2 regions of the Arthrobacter sp. LAR12-1-1.1 genome follow, and region 2 is predicted to be linked to the other one. Evidence: riboswitches for the same ligand, from Rfam matches in the RefSeq annotation. Region 2 holds a riboswitch; the other holds the start of a gene.
The links. A riboswitch is a leader RNA that binds a small molecule or an ion and turns the genes downstream of it on or off. The one in region 2 is predicted to bind glycine.

Region 1: another riboswitch for glycine. It lies ahead of gcvP (aminomethyl-transferring glycine dehydrogenase); the one in region 2 lies ahead of gcvP (aminomethyl-transferring glycine dehydrogenase).

What each region holds. Positions count from the first base shown of each region.
Region 1 is NZ_JBEGIG010000024.1:2,583-5,983, reverse strand. Features, by position in the region: gene gcvP (aminomethyl-transferring glycine dehydrogenase) at 1-1,878, opposite strand, end outside; glycine riboswitch at 1,931-2,038, opposite strand; glycine riboswitch at 2,040-2,137, opposite strand; gene MRBLAR12_RS16010 (GNAT family N-acetyltransferase) at 2,392-2,910, shown strand; gene MRBLAR12_RS16005 (hypothetical protein) at 3,019-3,401, shown strand, end outside.
Region 2 is NZ_JBEGIG010000016.1:34,782-38,182, forward strand. Features, by position in the region: gene MRBLAR12_RS12010 (MFS transporter) at 1-893, opposite strand, end outside; gene MRBLAR12_RS12015 (TetR/AcrR family transcriptional regulator) at 962-1,501, shown strand; glycine riboswitch at 1,781-1,879, shown strand; glycine riboswitch at 1,881-1,996, shown strand; gene gcvP (aminomethyl-transferring glycine dehydrogenase) at 2,036-3,401, shown strand, end outside.

The sequences.
Region 1 (3,401 bases), on a different contig from region 2:
GGCGAGGTCCGTGTGGTCGATCGTGCCGTCCGAAGCCGTGGCCACGACGACCACCTTCATGCCGGCGAGCACGGCGGAGGCGGCGTTGGTGCCGTGGGCCGAGGCCGGGATGAGGCAGACGTTGCGCTGCTCGTCTCCGCGGGAGTGGTGGTAGCCGCGGATGGCCAGCAGGCCGGCGAGCTCGCCCTGGGATCCGGCGTTGGGCTGGATGGAGACCTGGTCGTAGCCCGTGATCTCGGCGAGGTCAGCTTCGAGGCCGCTGATGAGCTCGCGCCAGCCCTCGGTCTGGGAGTCCGGGGCGAAGGGGTGGATGGAGGCGAACTCCGGCCAGGAGATGGCTTCCATCTCGGCCGTGGCGTTCAGCTTCATGGTGCACGAGCCCAGCGGGATCATGGTGCGGTCCAGGGCGAGGTCGCGGTCCGAGAGGCGGCGGATGTAGCGCAGCAGCTGGGTTTCGGAACGGTGCGTGTTGAAGACCGGGTGCTGCAGGAAGTCGGAGGTGCGCAGCACTGTCTCGGGCAGCTCGAAGCCCTTGGCCTCCAGGACCGGACCGGCGCCAAAGGCGACGACGACCGCGGCGAGGACCTCCGGCGTCGTGGTCTCATCGACGGACACGCCAACTGTGTCCGCGTCGATGAGCCGCAGGTTGATGCCCCGGGCCCCGGCGGCGGCGATGACCTTGGCGGCCTTGCCGGGCACGCGGACCGTGAGGGTGTCGAAGAAGGAGTCGCTCGCCAGTTCGCGGCCGGCGATCTTCAGCGTGGCGGCGAGGGCGCGGGTGTTGTTGTGGACGGTCTCGGCGATGGCTTTCAGCCCGTCGGGGCCGTGGTAGACGGCGTAGAACGAGGACACGATGGCCAGCAGTGCCTGCGCGGTGCAGATGTTGGACGTGGCCTTCTCGCGGCGGATGTGCTGCTCGCGGGTCTGCAGCGCCAGGCGGTACGCCGGGACGCCGGCGTTGTCTTTGGAGACGCCGACGATGCGGCCGGGGAGCGTGCGTTCCATGCCCTCGCGCACCGCCATGTAGGCGGCGTGCGGGCCGCCGAAGAACAGCGGCACGCCCAGGCGCTGGGTGGAGCCGACGGCGATGTCTGCACCCTGCTCGCCCGGAGGGGTGATCAGGGTCAGGGCCAGGAGGTCCGCCGCCACGGTGACGAGGGCGCCGCGTTCCTTGGCAGCGGCGATCACGCCGGACTGGTCCCACACCCGGCCGGAGACACCGGGTTGCTGCAGGACGACGCCGTTGATGACGCCCTCGGGCAGGCCCTTGGAGAGGTCGGCGACCTCCACCTCGAAGCCCAGGGCCTCGGCGCGGCCCAGCACAATGGCGATGGTCTGCGGGAGGCAGTCGGCGTCGAGGACGGTCTTGGCCCCGGCCGCGGACTTGTTCTTGTTGGCGCGGCGCATGAGGAGCACGGCCTCGGCGACGGCGGTGGCCTCGTCGAGGAGCGACGCATTGGCGACCGGGAGCGCGGTGAGGTCCTGGACCATGGTCTGGAAGTTCAGCAGCGCCTCGAGGCGGCCCTGGGAGATCTCCGGCTGGTAGGGCGTGTACGCGGTGTACCAGGCCGGGGCTTCGAGGATGTTGCGGCGGATCACCGGCGGGGTGACGGTGTCGTAGTAGCCCTGGCCGATCATCTGCACGGCCGTCTTGTTCTTGGAGGCGAGCTTGCGCAGCTCGGCCAGCACCTGGACTTCGCTGAGGGCGCTGTCCAGCGTGAGGGGCTTTTCCTGGCGAATGGAATCGGGGACCGCGTTGTCAACGAGGCCATCAACGCTGTCGTAGCCGACGGCCTTGAGCATGGTGTCGATGTCGGCCTGGCGGCGGGCGCCGATGTGGCGATCTGCGAAGGTGGACGGGGACGATTGAACCGTCATGAGAGGAACTCCATAATTCAGGTGGCATCAAAACGCCACGATGATTCGGGTTCCTCCCCGCTCTGTATTGGACCTGAGAGTTTCCGTTTTGCCCTGCTGATTGCAGCGCGCCACTTGCACCGTCGGTGAGCCCGGTTGCCCGGACTGCTTTCCAGAGTTGCCTTGCCGCGGCGGTACGTGGGCCTGAGAGATTCCTGGGGAGGATTTGCTCCTACGGCGCCTGCTGAACGTACCGGCAGGACTCTCCCGCCGCAGATCATAAGCCGTGCCACTGGTCGGTGACACAGCTCACAATTTATCTGGTTCCCGGGCAGGATGCAAAATTAATTTCAATTGAGTCGCTGTTTCCTGCACCACGGGGGTGCCTCCCCGCCGTCGAATGCCAGCCAAGGAACAAGTCCATCCCCCGGGGCCGTTGGGCTACTACGACCTGCCGTCCGCTGACGCTGGCAGCACCCTACACACCCGGACCGAGACCACGGGAAACGCGAACCCTTCGAATATGATCGCGTGATGCCTCTCCTTATCGCTCCGGACGCAAGCTACCACTCCTCCTGGCTGGAAGGATCCGCAGAATTTGACGGCGCCCACCGGGACGGCGGGGGCGCGGAGGACTGGTCCCTGGAAGAACTCAAAGATGCCCAGTCGTTCCGCCGCTTTGTCGACGCCCTCATCAATGACGCTCGGCCGGAGAGCCCGCGGAAGCCAGGATATGTGCCCTGCACGTACTTGTGGATCATGGAGGGTGACACGTTCCTTGGCTCACTGGCCATCAGGCACGAACTGAACGACTTCCTCTTCAACGAAGGCGGGCACATCGGCTACAGCGTGAGGCCCTCCGCCAGGCGTCGCGGCCACGCAGCGAGGGCGCTGGCTGATGCCTTGCCGATTGCCCGTGAACTGGGAATCCCCCGGGTTCTTCTCACATGCGATGAGGATAATGCAGGCTCCCGGACGACCATCGAAAAGAACGGCGGCGCCTACGAGGACACCCGCAACGGCAAACGCCGCTACTGGGTCGACACCGTCTGACCGGGCACGCCCCGAACGAACTGATCTCCGTTTACAGAGCGTGAAGTCGGTGCGACGCTGAACGCAATTCGGCCCGCGCGGGCTGTCTTCGAACTGGGGGTAACGAAAATGCAATGGGGCACGCCGCAACCGGAAAGTCCGTGGCCGCATGACATGGTGATCCGCGTCAATGACGATCCACACCACCTGACTCTCCTTCTGTTTGTCCGGCAGGCATGGTCCATGGCCGGCGACCTCAACATCCCGCCCCTAAGCCCCGTACCAGACTGTGGTCATTCCCGGATGCCGGAATCGGCTGATGCCTCCACGTGGGAGAAGCGCTGGAAAACGTCATGGGACCAGGCCTGGAGCTGGTACCAGATCGAAGATCCAACGCACCATCCCACGCCCGCGGAATTGCGCGAGTCCGGGGACGCCAGTCAGGGGTTGAATCCTTTGATCCCACCCTTTTGGACTCAACGGTATGAATGGGAAGGTCTGGACCGCGAGGC
Region 2 (3,401 bases):
GAGAACAGCGCCAGGACGTTGGCGATGATGGCCGTGCTGAAGATCCGGTTGCCAAAGAGGCTGACATCGAGCATCGGCGCCGTACCTTCCCCGCGGGCAAGTGCCCGCTGCCGCCGGATGAACACGTAGCCCATGAGCAGGCCGGCTCCAATGCTCGCGAAGGCCTCTGGTGCGGGCCCGTGGGTGGCGAGGGTTTTGATCCCGTAGACGACCGGCACCATGACCAGCAGGGACAGGACAATGCTGGGCACGTCCACGCGGCCGGGGTTCGGGTCGCGGGATTCCGGTATCAGCGCCGGACCGAGCACCAGGAGAGGAAGGATGATCGGCACTGCGACCAGCAGGACGGCGCCCCACCAGAAGTGTTCCACCAGCCAGCCGCCGGCAATCGGGCCGAGGGCGGCGCCGCCGGAGAAGCCGGCGGCCCAGATCGCCACGGCCAGCCTGCGCCGGTTGGGCTGCGGAAAGATATTGCGGATCAGGGAAAGAGTGGACGGCATGAGCATGGCGCCGAACAGGCCAAGCCCGGCACGGCCGGCGATCAGCCATTCGGCGCTCGGTGCGAACGCCGTCGCGGCCGAAACCGCGGCAAAACCCGCGCTGCCCACGAAGAGCAGGCGGCGCCGTCCGATCCTGTCGCCGAGGCTGCCCATAGCGACCAGCAGTCCGGCCAGGACCAAGGGATAGGCGTCGACGATCCAGAGCAGCTGGACGCCGGAAGCGGACAGGCTGGTGGCGATGGCCGGCAGGGCAAACGTCAGGGCGGTGTTGTCCACGGCCACGAGCAGGACGGGGAACATTAGCAGGGCCAGCGCCACCCAGTCGCGCCACGGTGCCCGGGGGCCGGTGGCCGCCGGGATGCTGGTGGCTGCGGTGATCGATGAAATGCTCATAGGACATAACTATACCGTCTGGACGGTACAGTTAAGAAATGAAGGGCTGGGCAGGCATGATGGGAGGCATGCCCAGGAAACCCGTCGCCCGCGAGGCCGTCCTCGATGCCTTCGAATCCCTGCTCATCGAAGTCGGTGAACGCGCCGCGACGCTGGACGCCGTCGCGCGCCGGGCCGGCGTCTCCAAGGGCGGCCTGCTCTACCACTTCCCGACCAAGGAGGCGATGATCGCGGTCCTGCTGGAACGGCTGGACCGGCATCTGGCTGCGGATGTTGCCGCCATGGCGGCGGCCCCCGAAGGGGCGGCGGCGTACTTCATTAGGTCCTCGGTGTGGGCGGACACGCCCATGGACCGGGTCTTCGTGGCGGCCACGCGGCTCGCCGAGGTGGCGCACGGGGAGACCCTCCGCCGCTTCGCCGCCGCCCAGGCGAGCTGGCTGGAACTGCTGGCGGCCGACGTCGGACCCGCCATGGCGAAGGCCGTCCTGTACATGGGGGACGGGCTGTACTTCAACGCCATGCTGGGCCGGGGCCCCGGCGGGCCGCTTCCGGAGGTCGAAGCGGACGTCGAGAGCCTGCTGGCCGCCGTCGAGAAGCTGCGCCGCTGACGCTCCCGCCCGCTCCCGCCCACCCCGCCCGCTCCCGCCCACCCCGCCCGCTCCCGCCCACCCCGCCGAACTCGCCGGAAGCGTGCGAGTTCGCCGCAAAGTTGCGGCGACCTGGCCGCTGTCCGGCGAACTCGTGTTGGCGGACGCACCCGGGGGCGGCTTGTCGCCCGTAACCTGGGTCGGCGGCTGGCAGGGAGTTTGCGGACGCGCGCCCGGCATAGGAGAATGGGAGCTGTGACTGTTGTCACCCACGATTAATCACCCAACTGAATACGCCTTTGATCTGCGGCGGGAGAGTCCTGCAAGTAGGTACAAGCAGGCGCCGTAGGAGCAAACCCTCCCCAGGAATCTCTCAGGCCCATGTACCGCCGCGGCAAGGCATCTCTGGAAAGTAGCAGGCGTGTCCCGGACATGCTGTGCTCACCGACGGTGCAAGCGGAGCCCCTGAAACGCAGGCTTCGCGGAAACTCTCAGGTCCAATACAGAGCGGGGAGGAACCCGAATCAATGTGGCGTACCCTGCGCCGCCTGAGTTATGGAGTTCCTTGTGACTGTTACCCCAGCCTCCACGTCCTTCGTTGACCGGCACATCGGCGCGCGCCGCCAGGCCGACGTCGACGCCATGCTGAAGGCTGTCGGCTACGACACCGTCGACGCCCTGGTGGACACCGCCGTTCCGAAGGACATCCGTCAGGACTCCGATCTCGCGCTCGCCGCCGCCCTCAGCGAGGTGGAAGTCCTCGCCGAGCTGCGCAAGCTGGCAGCGAAGAACAAGACCGCCGTGCAGATGATCGGGCAGGGCTACTACGACACGCTCACCCCGCCGGTGATCCGCCGCAACATCCTCGAAGCCCCGGCCTGGTACACCGCGTACACGCCGTACCAGCCGGAAATCTCCCAGGGCCGGCTCGAAGCCCTGCTGAACTTCCAGACCATGGTCCAGGACCTCGTCGGCCTGCCGATCGCCAACGCATCGCTGCTGGACGAAGCCACCGCCGTCGCCGAGGCCGTGCTGATGATGCGCCGCGCCAACAAGAACAAGACGGCGCACGACGGCAAGACCGTCCTCGACGCCGACTGCCTCCCGCAGACCATCGCGATCGTCAAGGGCCGCGCGGAAGCCCTCGGCTTCGAGGTCGAGGTCGCGGACCTCTCGAAGGGCCTGCCCGAGGGCGTCATCAACGGCGTCGTCCTGCAGCAGCCGGGCGTCTCCGGCCGCGTGTTGGACCACACCGCGGTGATCGCCGACGCCAAGGAACGCGGCGCGCTGGTCACTGTGGCCGCGGACCTCCTGGCCCTGACCCTGATCACCCCTCCGGGCGAGCAGGGTGCGGATATCGCCGTCGGCTCCGCCCAGCGCTTCGGCGTGCCGCTGTTCTTCGGCGGCCCGCACGCCGCCTACATGGCCGTGCAGAAGGGGCTGGAGCGCTCCATGCCCGGCCGCCTCGTGGGTGTCTCCAAAGACAACGCCGGCGTCCCCGCCTACCGCCTGGCCCTGCAGACCCGCGAGCAGCACATCCGCCGCGAGAAGGCCACGTCCAACATCTGCACCGCCCAGGCACTGCTGGCCATCGTGTCCTCGTTCTACGCCGTCTACCATGGCCCAGACGGGCTGAAGGCCATCGCCCAGTCGGTCCACGTCCACGCCAAGACCATCGCCGCCTCCCTGAAGGCCGCCGGGCTGGACGTGCTGCACACGTCATTCTTCGACACCATCACCGTCTCCGTGCCGGGCCGGGCGGCAGAGATCATCGCGGCCGCCGACGCCAAGGGCGTCAACCTGCGGGCCATCGACGCCGACACTGTCGGCATCTCCGCCGATGAGGCCACGACGGTGGCTATCGTCGCCGACGTCATCGCCGCGTTTGGCGCGTCGGTGACCGACACATCTGAGGGCTTCG